DNA from 2 places in the Nakamurella multipartita DSM 44233 genome. Region 2 is predicted to be linked to the other one. Evidence: riboswitches for the same ligand, from Rfam matches in the RefSeq annotation. Region 2 holds a riboswitch; the other holds the start of a gene.
What was found. A riboswitch is a leader RNA that binds a small molecule or an ion and turns the genes downstream of it on or off. The one in region 2 is predicted to bind cyclic di-AMP.

Region 1: it holds a riboswitch for cyclic di-AMP, as region 2 does, so the genes downstream of both, NAMU_RS31405 (transglycosylase family protein) here and NAMU_RS16000 (C40 family peptidase) in region 2, are expected to answer to the same signal.

The regions. Positions count from the first base shown of each region.
Region 1 is NC_013235.1:2,567,090-2,575,952, forward strand. Features, by position in the region: gene NAMU_RS11560 (alpha/beta hydrolase) at 1-495, shown strand, start outside; gene NAMU_RS11565 (DUF2252 domain-containing protein) at 898-2,322, opposite strand; gene NAMU_RS11570 (glucose-1-phosphate adenylyltransferase family protein) at 2,376-3,575, opposite strand; cyclic di-AMP (ydaO/yuaA leader) riboswitch at 3,981-4,181, shown strand; gene NAMU_RS31405 (transglycosylase family protein) at 4,187-4,957, shown strand; gene NAMU_RS11580 (MFS transporter) at 5,029-6,570, shown strand; gene NAMU_RS11585 (putative quinol monooxygenase) at 6,553-6,873, opposite strand; gene NAMU_RS11590 (DUF3500 domain-containing protein) at 6,952-8,118, shown strand; gene NAMU_RS11595 (VOC family protein) at 8,123-8,572, opposite strand; gene NAMU_RS11600 (hypothetical protein) at 8,665-8,863, shown strand, end outside.
Region 2 is NC_013235.1:3,566,222-3,575,084, reverse strand. Features, by position in the region: gene NAMU_RS16040 (FAD-binding protein) at 32-1,006, opposite strand; gene NAMU_RS16035 (Lrp/AsnC ligand binding domain-containing protein) at 1,101-1,382, opposite strand; gene NAMU_RS16030 (DEDD exonuclease domain-containing protein) at 1,442-3,283, opposite strand; gene NAMU_RS16025 (NYN domain-containing protein) at 3,387-4,691, shown strand; gene NAMU_RS16020 (HIT family protein) at 4,695-5,126, shown strand; gene NAMU_RS16015 (acyltransferase family protein) at 5,152-6,276, opposite strand; gene NAMU_RS16010 (MerR family transcriptional regulator) at 6,384-6,854, opposite strand; gene NAMU_RS16005 (hypothetical protein) at 7,069-7,272, shown strand; cyclic di-AMP (ydaO/yuaA leader) riboswitch at 7,511-7,700, shown strand; gene NAMU_RS16000 (C40 family peptidase) at 7,796-8,863, shown strand, end outside.

The DNA of each region.
Region 1 (8,863 bases), 1.0 Mb from region 2:
AATCCCGGTCGGCCCAGCGAGGACGGGTTGGCGGCCGACGCCCGTGCGGCCTACGCGTTCCTGACCGGCGACGCCGGCCTGTCCGCGGACGAGTTGATCTACCTGGGGGAGAGCCTGGGTGGGGCCGTGGTCACCCGGCTGGCCACCGAGCACCCCCCGGCCGCCCTGCTGCTGCGCTCCCCGTTCACCGAGCTGGCCGACGTGGCCCAGCGGCAGGTCCCGGTGCTGCCGGTGCGGTGGCTGCTGCGGGACCGGTTCCCGGTGGTCGACCTGACGGTGGCCCTGCCGGTGCCCACCACGGTGGTCTACGGCACCGCGGACACTCTCGTGCCACCCGCGCTGAGCCTGACCGTGGCGGCCCGGTCGGCCGGCGATCCCGTGGTGATCGCGATCGAGGGGGCCGACCACAACGACCCGGCCCTGACCCACGGGCCCGATCTGATCGCGGCCGCTGTGGTGCTGGCCAAGCGGGCCGGCTGCCCGCCGGCGGGCTGAACGCCCTGGTTGGCCCGGCCGAGCCAACCGATTTCGCGGGTGGCGGAAAACCGTTGCGCGGGTGCGGATCGCGACGTAAGTTCGCTGGTACACGAGGAAGGAGGTGGTCCTGAGTTGAGTATTTCTCGGACACGTGAGGTGGCTGGCCGCTAGGCCGCACCGACCGAAAGGGCCCTCCAGTCCTCGTCGAGGAACTGCGGTCCAGCAATTCACGGACAGTCACCCGACCCCCGGCGCCGCCGACCCCGTCCAATCGGCCCCCCGCGAGCATCGCGAGGGAAACGGCCCGGGGGTTGTCCGTGTCCGGCGGCAGTTCCCGGCCCCGCCAGCTCGCGCCGACCGGCGGCTCGCGCCGTTCCTGCGCTCGCCCGTCCCGCGCTCGGTCGTCCGGGTCGGCCCGCGCTACAGGCCCCGCTCGACCGGCATGATGCCCCGCTGGACCGCCTTGACCAGCGCCGCATGGTCGGCCTCGGTCTGATCGGCGTAGAGCCGCGCGAAATGGGCCAGCGCGACGTCGAGCTTGTCGCTCTTGCCGCAGTATCCGGCGATCATCGAGGCGCCCGAGGTCCGGGCGTGGCCCTTGGCCAGCAGATGCCCGACGATGCCGGCGTAGTCGGCCAGCGCCGAGCCGTCGATCGAGTCCAGGGCCACGGTGCCCTTCATGTTCCGGAACTGGCGGACGTAGTACTGCCGGCCGTCGGCCTCGGCCCAGCCCAGCAACGGGTCGCTGACCGTCTGCAGGGCCTGCTGGTACTCGACCACCCGCTGGCCCTGATGGGCGTGCCAGGCCGACTCGCCGTGCACGTACTTGGCCAGCACCGACCGGCGGGCCTGCTTGAGCTGCAGGAAGACGACGTCGTCGGGACTGCTGCCCTCGAGCAGCACCACGTAGGCGCGCAACCCGACACTGCCGACCCCGACGACCTTGTGGGCGATGTCGACGATCGTGTAGCCGCCCAGGGCCCGCCGCCAGTGCGGGGCCAGCGTCTGCAGGTACCCGTCCAGCCCCGCGGACAGGATCGCGAAGTCCTGCTCGCTGACCCGGGTGATCAGGGGCGGCTCCTCCACGATCCGGCGCCGGCCCTGCTCCTGATGGGTGAAGCGGGGCAGCGCGCGGTCGCTGGTGCGGTGGCGGGCCCGGGAGACGGCGCGCCGGATCTCCTGCCGCAGTGAGGGGTTGGAGGTGGTCTTGTGCAGGTGGTCGACGTCGATCCGCTGGTAGGAGCGCGCCAGCAGGGGAGTGCGGGCCAGTTCCCGCACCTCGGTGCGGTAGGCGGCCACGCATTGCCGCGCGGCGGACTCGCAGTCCGACTCGCCGGCCCCGTTCTGCCGGCCGGCCACCCAGATGCTGGCCACCAGTCTGCGCAGGTCCCATTCCCAGCCACCGGGGTGGGCCTCGTCGAAGTCGTTCAGATCCATGACCAGGTCGCGCTCGGGCGAGGCGTAGAAGCCGAAGTTGCCCAGATGCGAGTCACCGCAGATGACCGGGGTGATGCCGGTCGAGGGCAACCGGGCGACGTCCTCGGCCATCACGATGGCCGTCCCACGCAGGAAGCCGTAGGGGCTGCCGATCATCCGGCCCACCCGGATCGGGATGAGCCAGTCCAGCCGACCCTCGTGCGAGTCCATGATCAGCTGGACCGGGTCGGGCCGGCCGATCGGCGGCGCCCAGTCGGCCAGCGACTGCCGGGACACCTTGTCGCGCAGCGACTTGCCCATCAGGTATCGGTCGGCCCGGGCGGTCGGGCGCCGGGACAGGGAGTCGAACGATTCGCTGTCGGCGGTGGCCAGGACGACGTGCCCGCGGGACTTGCTGCGACCGATCACAGCCGGCACCCTAGTGCCCCCGCGGGCCGGGCGCGCGGACGCCGGCCTGCGGGTCAGCGCGCGGCGCGGATCAGGTCGCGAGGTCGGTGCGGCTCCACCTGCGTGCCCGCCGGCAGCTCGGCGTCGGCGGCGATCCGGCGGTGGGCCCCGATCACCACGGGGTGCCGCGCCTGCGGTGCCCCCAGCGTGGCCCGCCGGCCGACCACGCTGCCCTCGGCGATCACCGACCGGCTGACCTGGGCGCCGGCCCGGACCACGACGTCGTCCATCAGCACGCTGTGCCGGACGGTGGCGCCGCGTTCGATCACCACCCCCGGCCCGAGCACCGAGTTCACCACCGCGCCGGCGACGTCGGCGGCCGGCGCGAGCCAGACGCGTTCGAGCTCGGCGGTCCGGCGGACCCGGGCCGGACCGCGCATCGGCATGGAGGTCAGGATCGGCCAGTCCGGGTCGTCCAGCCGCATCGGCGGCCGGTCCCGCAACAGCTCGAGCTGCCCGTCCAGGTAGGCCATCGGCGTGCCCAGGTCACGCCAGTGCCCTCGGTGGTGGAAGTCGCCCACGGTGCCGTCGGCGACCAGGCTGGGCAACAGCCGCTCGCCGTAGTCGCCGAGCTCGCCGGTGCGATGCAGCTCGCGCAGGTGCTCGGCCAGCACGTCCGGGCGGTAGGCGAAGACCTCGGTGCCGACGGAGCGGCCGCGGCCGTGCTCGGGCTTGTAGTCGACCGAGCGGACCCGACCGCCGTCGGCCTGTACCACCAGGTAACGGGACACGTCCGCGCCCGCCGGCAGGGTGGTGGACACGACGGTGGCGTCGACGCCGGACTCCCGATGCTGGGCCAGCACGGCGCGCAGGTCCAGGGTGAGCAAGTGGTCGGCGCTGCAGACCAGCAGGACCTCCGGGTCGTAGGCGGCGATCACCGGCCAGTTCCGGATCAATGCGTCGGCGTTGCCGGAGGCAAACCCGTCGTGGGCCGGTCCCTGGAACGGGGCGAGGAGACGAAAGCCGCCCCGGGTGCGGTCCAGGTCCCAGGGGCGACCGCCGGCCAGATGCTCACTGAGCAGGTGCGGCTCGTACTGCTGGAGCACCCAGACGTCGGACAGGCCGCTGTGGGCGGCGTTGGACAGGGCGAGATCGATCAACCGGTAGTTGCCGCCGACCGGCAGCGACGGCTTGGCCCGGCCTGTGGTCAGGGGGCCCAGCCGCGATCCGCGGCCCCCGGCGAGCACCACGCACAGCACGCGTCCATGTGTCATCCACAGGCTCTTCCCCGCTGGCCCATGGGCCACACGGTGTTTACTGACGCGAACAACGGGGAATACTTGGCGCGGCCGACCGGTGCGGCGGTGCGCACGCTGTGCGACCGCTGTGCGCGGTCCTAGTAAAGCTTGTCCAAAATACTAGGCCGATCGGGTGAATTTGGATGATCCACAGGTAGGTCGACCGGAGGGTGGGGAAGCGGTCGTCAGACCCCGGTCCAGCAGCCAAAACGCCGCACCGCGGCCTGCCGAGCTGATCGTTACCAATCCGTTATGTCCAGATCGGGTCCCTGGACATTCGATCCCTGCTCCGTATCGTCTTGTGGGAGCCGGGTTTTCGCCCGGCGCCTCCGTCCGTAAAACTCCGGGCCACACGCCGAGTGCTGTCCACCCAGGCCCGGAGAACCGAAAGAGCAGAAAGGCTAGGACAGCAGCGGGGAAACCAACTTCGGGAGCCGCATGGCTTCCTTGGGGTTAATTCGGGCCCACCCCCAGTGGGTCCGGACGGGCGATCCCCTGCACCCATTCGCCAACGCCATCGGCGCTGGAGTGGGTCGCGCCCGAACCCGACAGCTCACCTCGCAGGCGTAGCTAGGGGAAACACAGACATGACCCGTCGTACCGTCGCGCGCCATCGCAAGCCTTCCAAGGCCCGCACCTTCGCCCTCCGTGGTGCCACCGTCGGCGTGGTCGCCGGCGCTGCCGCCCTGGGTCTGGGCGCCGGCACCGCCTCCGCCGCCCCCGACTCGACCTGGGACGCCGTCGCGCAGTGCGAGAGCAGCGGCAACTGGTCCATCAACACCGGCAACGGCTACTACGGCGGCCTGCAGTTCTCGCAGTCCACCTGGAACGCCTTCGGCGGCCAGGAGTACGCCGCTCGCGCCGACCTGGCCACCAAGGAGCAGCAGATCGCCATCGCCGAGAAGACGCTGGCCGGTCAGGGCTGGGGCGCCTGGGCCTGCGCCTACGCCGGCGGCGGCGAGGGTGCCACCCAGCGCTCGGTGAGCGGTTCGTCCTCCTCGTCCGACAGCTCGTCCGACAGCTCCTCCAGCAGCTCGTCCGGCAGCTCCGCCAGCAGCTCGTCCTCGGACAGCAGCTCCTCGCGCAGCAGCCGCAGCCAGAACGACACCCAGGAGTCCTCGCGGGGCAGCCACCGCTCCTGGAACCAGGACAGCGACTCGTCCGGCTCCAGCAGCTCGTCGGTGACCGCCGGGAGCGCGGCCGACGGCACCTACACCGTGGCCTCGGGCGACACCCTCTACAAGATCGCCGCCGCCAACGGCGTCTCCGGTGGCTGGGAGGCCGTGTACCAGGCCAACTCCGACATCATCCCGGACCCGAACCTGATCTACCCGGGCCAGGTCCTGCGCATCCCGTGAGCTAGCTCACGCCCGGTCCCCGCTGACCGCAGCCAGCCGACGGCGTCCCGTCACCCCGGTAACATCCGGGCGTGGGGGGACGCCGTTGGGCTATCGGGGCTGCCGGCACGGCCGTCCTGCTGGCCGCCCTGGACGCGTACGTCGTCGTCGGGTTGCTGGTCGACATGGTCGTGGACCTGGGCATCCCGGTGAACCGGCTGGAACGGGCCACCCCGATCGTCACCGGTTTCCTGCTCGGGTACGTCGCGGCCATGCCGCTGCTGGGTCAGGCCTCCGACCGGTACGGCCGGCGCCGGGTGCTGCAGCTATGCCTGCTGGGCTTTGCCGCCGGCTCGGCCCTCACCGCCGCGGCGGGTTCGGTGCCGTTGCTGGTGGCCGGTCGCGCCGTGCAGGGCATCGCCGGCGGGGCCCTGTTGCCGGTGACCATGGCCCTGGTCGCCGATCTGTGGCCGGAGCGGCGCCGGGCCGGCGTCCTGGGCGCGGTCGGGGCCGCCCAGGAGATCGGCAGCGTCCTGGGCACCTTGTACGGCGTCGGGGTGGCCGCCCTGTTCGCCTCGTGGCCGTTGTTCGCCGCGCTCCAGCCGGAGAGCTGGCGCTGGGTGTTCTGGGTCAACCTGCCGCTGGCCGCGATCGCCATGCTCGTGGTGCAGCTGACCGTTCCCCGCTCCGCGGCGCGGCCGGGCGATCGCCCCGGCGTCGACCTGATCGGGGGCGCGCTGCTGGCCCTGGCCCTTGGCCTGCTGGTGGTCGCGCTCTACAACCCGGACCCGTCCCGATCCGTCCTGCCGTCCTGGGGATGGCCCGCGCTGGCCGGGGTGGCGGCGTTGGTCGTCGCCTTCGTCGCGTACGAGCGGCGGGCCCGAGTGCGGCTGCTGGATCCGGCGGGCGTCCGGATGGGGGCGTTGCTCACCGGTCTGGGGGTCAGCGCGATCTCCGGGGCCGCCCTGATGGTCACCCTGGTCGACGTCGAGCTGTTCGCTCAGACGCTATTGCGCATGACCTCGGCCGAGTCGGCCCAGCTGCTGGTGCGCTTCCTGGTGGCGTTGCCCATCGGGGCCCTGGTCGGCGGGCTGCTCGCCGCCCGGTGCGGTGAGAAGTGGGTCAGCGCGGCCGGTTTGGCTCTGGCCGCCGGCGGATTCGTCCTGATGAGCCGCTGGACGCCCCAGGTGCGCGAATCATCCCATCTGTTCGGAATGCCCGCGCTGGACAGTGATCTGGCGGTGGCCGGGTTCGGCCTCGGGCTGGTCATCGCGCCGCTGTCCGCGGTGACGCTGCGGGTGGTGCCGGCCCCGTCCCACGGCGTCGCCTCGGCCGCGGTGGTGGTCGCGCGGATGACCGGCATGCTGATCGGGTTGTCCGCGCTCACCGCGTTCGGGCTCTGGCGGTTCCGGGACCTGACCCGAGACCTGGTGCCCCCGTTGCCGATCGGGATCACCGACGAGCAGTTCAACGACCGCCTGGCCGCTTTCAGTCGGGCCCTGGAGCAGGCCCTGACCACCGAGTACCAGGAGATTTTCCTGGTCACCGCCGGGCTCTGCGGGCTCGGGGTGGGGCTTTCGCTGCTGCTGCCGCGGCGCGATCGGGCCGCCGTCCGGTCAGGCGATCCGGCGTAGCCGGGTGATCGTCAGGCCGTTGTCGTCGACCAGCTCGGGCAACCGGGCGGCGAACTCGGTCAGGTGCGGGCGGCCCAAGTGCGCGTCCAACAGCGCGGCGTTGTCCCAGTTCTCGTACAGGTAGAACAGGTCCGGATCCTCGACCCCCTGGTGCAGGTCGTAGTTGACGAAACCCTCTTCCCGGCTGGTCGGTTCGACCAGGGCGATCAGCGCGTCGCGCAGTTCCTGCTGCCGGCCGTCGCGGGCCCGCATGTGGGCGACGACGGTCAACAGCTCGGGGTTGGCATCGGTGGGCGTGCTCATCAGATCTCCTCGGGGCGCCGGTGGCCGGGGTCGGTCGAATTCTGGCCCAGTACCCGAGGCGGCGCTACATTTCCCGGGGTGAACCTCTCCGAGCCTGCCGCCGCCGACGCCGCCCGCCGCGAGGTGGCCACGGCCATGGCCCGGGCCGCCCAGGCCTGGGTGGACAGCCTGGATCTGCGGCAGCGGGCGCGCGGCCTGGGCCACCCGCCGGCCAACGAGGCCACCGACGCCGAGCGCCGGCGCTGGTTCTACACCCCGACCGATCACGGCGGCTTGACCGTGCACCAGCAGCGCCCCGATCAGCATCGGGCGGCGATGCGGCTGATCTCCACCGGGCTGTCCACCCCGGCCTACGTCACGGTGGCCACGATCATGGGCCTGGAGAACGTGCTCGACCAGATCGAGGGTTTCACGGCCAAGTTCGACCGGATCCGCGGCCGTGACCCGGGGCTGTACTACCTGCGCGTGTTCGGGGAACCGGGCGGGTCGGCGCCCTGGGGATGGCGGTTCGGCGGGCACCACGTGTCGCTGAACAACCTGATCGTCGACGGTGCCCTGGTCGCGGCGACCCCGTTGTTCCTGGGGGCCGACCCGGCCGCGTCGCCGTTGCTGGGCGGCGCGGTCAACCGGCCGTTGGCCCGGGTCGAGGACCTGGGCCGGGACCTGGTCCGATCGCTGCCGTCCGAGCTGGCCCGCCGGGCGATCCTGCTGGACAAGGCCCCGTCCGATTTCGTGACCGCCAACCGGACCACCGTCGCCGACGGCGACCAGGTCATCCCGTTGGCCGGGGTCTGGCGGGACGAGGCCTTCCCCGATCCGGTGGAACAGGCCAAGCTGCAGGCGTTGTCGGACCGGATCGACCGGAACGCCGGCCTGGATGCGCACGATCACCGGGTCGTCGCCTACACCACCCGGGCCAAGGGCGTGGCCGCGGCCGAATTCGATGCCGAGCAACGAGAGCTGCTGCGGCGCCTGCTGGCGACCTATTTCGGCCGGGTGCCCGACGCGCTGTCCCCGGCGTCGCGGTACCTGGACGACGCCGTGCTGGACCAGGTGTCCTTCGCGTGGGCCGGATCGACCCAGGCCGGCCAGCCGCACTACTACCGGTTGCAGGGCCCCCGGCTGCTGATCGAATGGGACAACACGCAACGGGGCGCGAACCATGCGCATTCGGTGTGGCGGGACCCCAGCGCCGACTTCGGCCTGGACGTGCTGGCCCGGCACCGCGCCGAGCACCGGCACTGACCGGTTAACCCTCGGCCGGGTCGAGTTGCTGGGGGTCGAGTCTCTGGGGGTCGAGTTCCTGGAACAGGGTGAGCTGCAGCCCGGCCGGGGCGGCCAGCCGGGCGTTACGCGAATCCCACGGGGTGCGCGTCGGCGGCACGATCAACTCGGCGCCCGCACCGACCGACGCGGCGGTGGCCCCGTCCACGTCGGCGACCTCGAACGCGACCCGGAGCCGCGGCGCCACCCGGCGGCCGACCTCGAGCCGGTCGATCATGGCCACCTGGGCCGGGTTGGACAGCTCCAGGGTGGCTCGCCCGACGTCCAGGATCATCACCTTCTCGCCCGCGTCCCCGTGCCCGACGAATTCCTCCCGCGCCCCCAGCACGTCCCGGTAGAACACGACGGCCTCGTCGAAGTCGGCGGTCTCGACCACCAATCGCATCTGCAGCACCCGGCGGTGCGGTTCGTCCATGACGACCAGCATCCGCGCCGGCGGTCGTGGACGCCATCGATCGCCGGGCGCCGGTGGGCGGGGCCGCGGGGTTTGCTTCCTAGGATGGGACGGTGGACTCCTGGATCTGGATCACCCTGATCTCGCTGGCGATACTCACCATCCCGTTCCTGGCCATCCGCCGGGCGGCCAAGAGCCGGGTCGACCCGACGGAGGTCAGCATCGACCCGGCGATGGCGGCTCGGGTCAAGGAGCTGTACCGGCAGGGGGACAAGGCGGGCCGGCTGCAGGCGGTCAAGGAACTGCGGGCGG
Region 2 (8,863 bases):
CTCAGCCCGGCAGCAGGCTCGGCCCGGGCGATCACGCCCCGCGACCGGCAAGGGAGCCGGCGCGCCGGGTCGCCGAGCCGCGGACCAGGGCGGCCATCGTCGTCGGGCCGACCCGCCGGGCCACCGGGGCCGCGCCGATCAGCTCCTCCAGGGCGGCCAGCCGCCGCCCGGCCCGGTCCGGATCGCCCAGCTGCCCCACCCGGATCGTCAGGCTCGACCGGCCGTCGGTGTCTTGTCGGTGGGCTTGGTTGTCGTCGGCTCCGTGGTTGTCGTGGTCGGGGTGGTCCTGGGCAGCCGGGCCGGGCCGGGACGCGGTCACGATCGGGCCGGACACCGTCGCGGCCCATTGCCGCCATCCGGCCAGGGCCGCGGGGGCGTCGGCCGCGGCGAAGATCAACTCGGCCGCGACCAGCAGCGGATGGCGGACCAGCTCCAGCGTCATGCCGACCACCAGGCCGACCGTGCCCTGGCCCCGGCGCAACGCCGCGAAGTCCGGCTCGTTCGCGTCCACCCGCCGCCGCTCGCCGGTGGCCGTGACCACCTCGAACGAGCGGATGCGGTCGGCGGCGAACGGGTAGGGGCCGGGCCGGTGCGCAGGCGGGACCGTGGCGGCGCCGGACAGAGCGGTCAGCCCGAACGGTTCGGCGGCGTCGAGCACCTGCCGCCAGCTGGCCCCGATGCCGACGGTCGCCAGCTTCCGGTCGGCGTCCACCCGGACGGTGGCCAGCAACCGAGTGACGATCAGGATGGTCCGCGCCGCGGTGACGACGGTGGGCCGCCCGGTGACCTGGGCGACGACTCGCCGGCCGGTCCGCCCGGCCAGGGCGATGGTGCGGGCGACGTCGGTGACGTCGGCGGCGACGACCACGAGCTCGGGGGCGCGGCCGCCGACCCCGAAGGTCGCGGCCGGGAAGCTCGGCTCGGCCGGGGTGACCAGGTCGCCGCGGATGGATGCGCGCAGGGCGACGAGCAGGTCGGTGGTGCTCAGCAGGCTTGCGGTGATCATCTCGGGTCTCCGATGGGTCGATCTCGTGGTGACCCGTTCATCTGATCGCCGAGCGCTTAAGGCCGACTGAAGGACTGCTGCAGCCGGCCCGAGGTCAGGCCTGCATGCCGATCGAGAAGGCGTCGTCGGCATCCCGGCTGGAGTATTCGCGGAACGCGATGTGCGTGATCGTGCGTAGCACCCCGGGCACCTTGGAGATGTGGCCGGGCACCAGATCGGCGATGGCCTCGTGGGTGCTGGCGCGGACGACGGCAACCACGTCGACGTCGCCGGCGCACGAGTACACCTGCTCGACCCCGGGCAGGTTCGCGATCTCCTGCGCCGCCTCCGGAATCCGGTCTGCCTCGATGTCGATGAGCACGATCGCCGTCACCATGGACCGATGCTATGTCGCCCCGGGCCGCCGCACGCTCAGCGGCACCCGCCACGGCGCGCTCAACCGACGGTCAGCGACAACCGGCGGGCCGGCGGGTCCGGGTGTTGCGGCGCGATCCGGGTGCTGCGGGCGATGTCGGCGACCTTCATGAACGGTCGCCACCGGCCGGCCCCGGCGGCCGGGCTCGACCAGGGCGCCGAGGCCCGGACGAGCCGGCTGCCGGGACGCTCGATCCAACGCAGCAGGGTGCTGGTCTCCTCGGCCGAGGCGGCCGGCAGCGGACCCGGACCCGGGTGCACCGTCTCGGCCGAGGCCACCATCGCCTCGACCACCGGCATCGGGTCGACCCCGCGCCGGGCGTGCGCGGCCGCGGCGAATCGGCCGTGCCGGACGACCGTGAGCTCCCAGCCGCCCCGCTCGTCGGGTCGGGCCACCACCAGCTCCCGGATGGCGGCCAGGGCGCCGAGCCGCTGCCGCCGGTCGAGCGCCGCGGCCAGCGCCGACAACCGGTCCCGGGCGACCGCGGCCTGGTCGAAGCGGCCGTCGGCGGACAACCCGAGCAGCCGGGTCCGCAGCAGCTGCAGCAGCTGATCGGACCGGCCGTCGACCAGCTCGACGATCCGGGCCACCTCCCGGGCGTAGCTCAGCTCGTCCTGCCGGCCGTCGCACGGCGACCCGCAGCGACCCAGTTCGGCCAGCACGCACGGCGTTCCGTCGGGGGAGTGACGGCGGATCCGGGTGGTGCACTGCCGGATCGGCACCACGTCCTGCAGGGCCTCGACGGCCACCTGGGCGGCGACCCGATTGGGGAACGGTCCCAGGCAGGCCGGCGATCCGCGAGGCGGTTGCCGCACGATCGAGAGCCGGGGAAAGGCCTCGTCGGTCAGCGTCACCCAGCACACCCCGCCGGGCCGGCGCGAGCGCCGGTTGTAGGGCGGCTGATGGACCGCGATCAGCCGCTGCTCGCGGATGTGCGCCTCCAGGGCGTGGGCGCACTCGACATGGTCGACCCGTTCGGCCAGGGCCACCATCTGGTTGATCCGGGGCCGGTTCTCGGCCGCCGTGAAATACGAACGCACCCGCTGGGCCAGGTTGCGGGAGGTACCGACGTAAAGCACCTCCTCGCGCGGACCGCGGAACAGATAGACGCCGGGGGCCGCGGGCAGCCGATCGGCCAGCCACCGCTTGCGCCGCCGCTGCGGGGCGACGTCCCGGCTGGCGTCCTGCAGCTCGGCCAGGCTGTGCACCCCGAGGGAACCGAGCCGTTCGAACAGGGCGTGCAGCACGTCCACGGTCGCCCGGGCGTCGGTCAGCGCCCGGTGGTCGGGGCGGGTCCGGGCTCCGAGCAGGGCGGCCAGCGCGGACAGCCGCACGCTCGGCGCCTCGGCCCGGGGCAGCACCTTGCGGGCCAGCCGGACCGTGTCCACCACGGCCGGCCCGGGCCAGGGCACCTGCTGGCGGGCGCACGCGGCCCGCAGGAATCCCACGTCGAAGCGGGCGTTGTGGGCGACCAGCACCGAGCCGCGGGCGAATTCCAGGAACGCCGGCAGCACCGAGGAGATCCGGGGGGCGTCGTAGACCATCGCGTTGGTGATGCCGGTCAACATGGTGATCTGCGGCGGGATGGTCCGGCCCGGGTCGACCAGTGTGGCGAACTCGCCGAGCACCTGGCCGCCGCGCACCTTGACCGCACCGATCTCGGTGATCGCCTCGGTGGCCGGCGAACCACCGGTGGTCTCCAGATCGACCACCACGAACGTCACCTCGCGCAGCGGTTCGCCGAGCTCGTCGAAACTGCGCTGACCACCGACCGCCGGCGTCACCACGGGATCGCGCGGACCGGTCGCCGACCAGGTCGGTGCGGGGTCCGGGACGACCCCATCGTCGAGGAACAACGGCATGCGCCCGACCGTAGAACGTAGGTACGACACAGCCCCGGCACGACTCGCGCCCGGCATCGGCCAACGGCACGGCTCGGGGCGGCGGCGGTGTCAGGATGGCGGGATGACCGGAGCGGGGAACGACGTCGAGCGGGTCCGGGAGCGGCACCCGATCGACGCGCTCCCGGCGGCGGTCCGCGTCCGCATCGTGGAATGGGCCGCCGAGGTGGCTGGCCGGGTGCCCGCCCGGGACCTGTCGCCGGCCCTGCAGAAGGTGGCCCGGTTCGCGCCGGCCAAGCGGGCGCGGCTGGCCGCGACCGTGCTGGCCGACGCCGTGCAGCGGGACGAGGTGTTCCGGGCGACCCTGGCCGAGCACGTGGCCCGGATGGACGTTGACGGCGCCGCCGGGCCGGACGGACCGGCGGCGGCGGCCCGCGCCGTGCTGCTCGGCTCGCCCGACGTCGACGAGCTGGTGGCCCGGGCGGCCGCCGCCCAGGATCAGGTGGACGCGAGATCCCGGATCGCCGAGCTCGAACACGAACTGCGCTCCACCACCGCGCGCCTGGAGCGGGCCGAGCAGCAGCTCGCGGTCCGGGCGGCGGCCCCACCGGCCGACGCGAGCGTCGAGGTCGAACGGCTCAAGAAGCGGCTGCGCGACCAGGGCACCCGGGTGCGGGAGCTGCAGGATCAGCTGGCGGCCGAGCGGTCCCAGGCCGACGCCGGGCGCCGGGCGCTGGCGCAGGAGCTGGACCGCGTGCGCGAGCAGGCGCAGGCGTGGCGGCGACAGGCCGAGGCCGCCACCGGCCGGGCCGACGCGGCCGCCGAGAGCGTGCGCAAGCTGCGGGAGACCACCGACGACCGGCGGGCGGCCGACGACCGGCGCCTCGATCTGCTGCTGCAGGTGCTCGAATCGGCCGCCCTGGGTCTGCGGCGTGAATGGGACCTGATCGGCGGCGGCCCGGCGCCGGCCGAGGTGGTGGCGTCCGGGATGGCCGAACCGGCGACCGATCGACGCACCCACGATCCGGTCCGGCTCGGGGCCTGGATCGCTCTGCCGGGCACCCACCTGATCATCGACGGCTACAACGTCACCAAGACCGGGTTTGCCGAACTGTCCCTGGCCGATCAGCGCGAACGCCTGGTCCGCCAGCTCTCGGCGCTGGCGGCGCGCACGTCGGCCGAGGTCACCGTGGTCTTCGACGGCGCTGCGGTCACCACCTCGCGGCCCTTCGCCCGCGGGGTCCGGGTGCTGTTCTCGGCCCCGGGGATCCAGGCCGACGACGTCATCGCCGACCTGGTCCGGGCCGAGCCGACCGGCCGGCCGATGGTGGTGATCAGCTCGGACCGGCGGGTCGCCGACCACGCGACGCGCACGGGGGCGCGGGCGGCACCGTCGTCGGTGTTCCTGGCCGTCCTGGGCGGTGGGTGATTCATGCCTGATCGCGACCCCGACTGCCTGCTGTGCCGGCCCGACGACGCGGACCGCTTCTTCGGCCGCACCCGGGTGTGGACGGACGGCACCTGGCGGTTGTCGGTGGTCGGGCGCGGTCCGGTGGTCGGCTTCGCCCACCTGGAGCCGGTGCGGCACATCCCCTTCGTCACCGACCTCGACGGGGCCGAAGCCGCGACGTTCGGGTCGGTGCTGGCCAGGGTCACCCGCGCCCTCCGGGCGGCGGCCGGCGCGGATCTGGTCTATGCCGCGGTGTTCGGCGACCGGGTCGCCCATTTTCACGTCAACCTGGCCCCGCACCGGTCGGGTGATGCGTTGGCCGGTGGACCGGCGATGCTCGTCCCGGGGGCCGCGGACGCCCCCGCGGCCGAGCATCAGGAGTTCCTGACCGCGCTCGGGCACCACCTCGACTGACCCATCACGCACGATCCCCGGTCGGTCAGACGCCGGCCGACCGGTCGCCAGCGCCGGGCAACCACCGAGGCAGGGTCGCATTCTTACGCCGCAGGGCGCGTCGCTCGATGCCGTACCAGGAAGCCAGGGCCAGTGGGATCACCAGCACCAGGCTGACGGTCACGAAGGCCGGGGTGGGCAGCGTCGCCAGCACCGTCAGCATGAGCAACTGCTGCAGCGGGTAGTGATAGATGTACACGCCATAGGACAGGTCGACCTTCAGGCGCAGGTTCCTGGGTAGCCCGGCGGCCAGGTAGATGAGCACGTACGCCAGGGGGACGGCCCCGACCATCCGGTAGTTCTCCAGCAGCCCGGCACTGGCGAGGAACACCACGGCGGCGGCGAGAGCGAACCAGGCGTTGAGGGGCACCCGGTGGGCATAGAGGTAGAAGCTGGCCCCGATCATGAACAGCATCAGCATCCGCAGCGTGGTGTCTCCGATGCCGACGGGCACCCCGAGGTCGTAGAGAGTGGCCATCGCCCACAGCGTCACCGCCAGGGCCGGGACCACCCAGCGGCGTCGACGCAGCAGGCCGAGGACGCCCAGGACGGCCAGCACGACATAGCAGCCGGCCTCCAGGATCAGGGTCCACAGCGATCCGTCGACCACCAGCGGTTCGGGGTTGTTCGCGAAGATGGACGCGATCCCGTAGGTGAAGATCATCAGCCCGGCGTTGACCAGGACGAACCGGGGTCCGGAGTCAGGTGAGGTGAACAGTTCGGACAGCGGGCGCCCCTCCAACAACAAGGCGATCGGTGCGACCACGAAGGCCAGCACCAGCAGGCAGACCCAGAACGCCGGCATGATGCGCAGGAACCGGTGCCAGGCGTAGCGCCAGAAATCGTTCAGCGTGACCCAGCTCCGGGTGACCAGGAAGCCGCTGAGGATGAAGAAGCCGTCCAGGGCGTAGTCGCCCAAGGTAGAGATGCCGAAGGTCGGCTGGTCGCCGGTCCGAATGACGATCCCGTGCGCGACTCCGACGGTCGCGGCCAGGCCGAGCCGGATCAGGTCGAAGTTGTTGCGCCGTGGACCGAACCGTTCGTGCAGGGTCGTCCACCGCGCCGGTGACCCCGTCGGCGCCGTTGGCCGGGGCGTGATCCGTGGTGCCATCCGTGGTGCCATCCGTCCCCCGAGACATTGGTGCGGCCGGAACCCTACTCTCACCCGAGAGTAGAGTATGACCGTGGCCGGGCGGGCGTCGAGGGCTGTCCGGCCCATCAGCTCGTCGGGGGGTCTCCGGGTTCGGACGCACGCAGCAGGTCGGCCAACAAGGCCGCGAACTCGGTGCCGTAGGCCAGGTGCCGGCGAATCCGGTCCACACTCTGCCGGGTCTGCTGGGCGAACTCCTGCAGGGTGGCCCGGGCGGTGGCGCGGTCCTCGGGGCCGGACTCGTCGGACTGCAGGACGTCCAGGACGTCGAGCAATTGCTGCATCTGCTCGAGCGTGAAGCCGATCGGCTTCATCCGACGGATCACCAGGATGCGTTCGATGTCGGCGTCGCTGTAGAGCCGGAACCCGCCCTCGCTACGTCCGGAGGGCGAGACCAGGCCCGCCTCGTGCCAGTGCCGCAGCGTGTTGTGCGACAGCGCGGTCCGCTCGGCCACCGTCCCGATCTGGTACCGCGGCACGCTGCGGTCGTCGCGCAGCTCCCCGGCCGAATCGGCGATCCCGTTCACTGAGGTGTCCACCGGTTCCTTCCTGTGCCGGGCCCGCCTCGGCTCGGGCCCAGTGAACCACGTCGCCGCGCCGGGCAAGTTCCGGTCGGAGGCGCCGCTCCAGGTGCCGCTCGAGGGCCGTGGCAGGCCGCGGAGGAGGCCCCGTTCGAAGGCCCACTGTCAGAGGTCGTCTCTAGCGTCCGGGTGGACAGCCGGATACGGCGGATATCACGGAACGGAGCGCGTCATGCACATCGATTGCGACCACTGCGCGGTCAAGGGCCCAGCCTGCAGCGGCTGCGTGGTCACGGTCCTGCTCGGGTCGACGCCGGAGGGTATCGACTGGGATGAGTCCGAACGGGCGGCGCTCGGTGTCCTGGCCGAATCGGGGCTGGTCCCGCCGCTGCGCCTGGTGCCGGTCACCCGATCGACCCATCGGGCAGCAGGGTGACCCCCGGTGGTGAGGTAGGCTCGCCCGGTTACCGGGTGTGACGGTGATCTCATTTCGGTCACAACCGCGAAATGGCCTCGTCCCTGCTCCATTGTCCCAGGTCAGGCCGTGGTAAAGGGGTGTTGACCTATGCACTCGCATGGCTTTATCCCCAAATTCGCAGACTCGACTGGACTCTTTCGGGTCGGTCTCGTAACCTGACCGAGACCTTCTGGCCGTATCCACCAATCGGGTGGTCCCAGAGGTCCCGCCGAATCGGCCAGCGTGCTTATCAGCGCGTGACGTCGAACCGGGGAACCAGGTTTGTCTGGGGTGAATCCCCTGGTCGAGCGCGCGCAGCTGCATGCTGCCCGCAATCGGCAAGGGGTAGGGCTAACTTCCTGGCCCGAACCCGTCAGCTAACTCGGTAGGCGGCGAGGAGGAAGGTACGCCTGCCTTGGCGACCCTGCACGCCCGTCCGCGCCCGGCCATGACGCACAGTCTTCGTCGCCGGAGCCGTGGTGTCGCCATCGGCGTCATTGCGATGTTGTCCGCGAGCCTGATGTGGACCGGTTCGGCTCTGGCCGATCCGGAGAACCCGGCCACCGCCGACGAAGCCCAACGCGCCTACCTGGACAGTTCCCACCGCGCCGGGGTACTCAACGAAGAAGTTCTGGTCGCGCAGGAAAAGCAGGACGCGGCCAACGCGGCCGCGGCTGCCGCGGGCGACCAGGTCACGGCCGCCGGTGTGGCCGCCGAAGCCGCGCGCGCCCAGGCCGAGCAGGCCGATGCGGCCGCCGCCAGCTACCAGGGCAAGGTCAACGCCTTCGCCAACGCCAGCTTCCGGGGCGCCCGGTTGGACGGCATGTCCGTCCTGCTGACCGCCGGCTCGGCCGAGGACTTCCTGGACCAGGCGACCTCGCTGGACCGGGTCGCCGCCGATACGCAGCAGACCCTGGACGAGGCCATCGCCGCCCGCGATGCCGCCACCCAGGCCAAGGCGCAGGCTGACGCCGCCGCGGCCGCCGCGGCGCAGGCCAAGGCCGACGCCGACGCCGCGGCCGCCGCCGCCGCGCAGGCGACCGCCGACGTGACCTCCCGCAAGGCCGATCTGGATGCCGAGGCCGCCCGGTACAAGGCGCTGTACGACTCCCTGTCCGAGCAGGAGCGGCAGGCCGCCGCTGCCGCCGAGGAGCAGGCCAACGCCGCGGCCAATGCCGCCGCCGAGCCAGCCGCGGCGCCGCAGGCCGCAAGCCGGTCCGATCGCAGCACCACCAGCGACTCGTCCGCCGCGACCAGCTCGGCCGCGGCGGCCGCCAGCGCGCCGGCCGGCAGCGGAGCCGCGGCGGCCGCGGTCGCCGCCGCTCTGTCCAAGGTCGGCTCGCCCTACGTCTACGGCGCTGCCGGCCCGAACGCCTTCGACTGCTCGGGTCTGACCTCGTGGGCGTGGGCCCAGGCCGGCGTCAGCATCCCGCGGACCTCCGGCGGCCAGGCCGGCCTGCCGTCGGTCCCGCTGAGCGAGCTGCAGCCCGGTGACCTGGTCACCTACTACTCGCCGGTCTCGCACGTGGCCATGTACATCGGCAACGGCCAGGTCGTGCACGCCTCCACC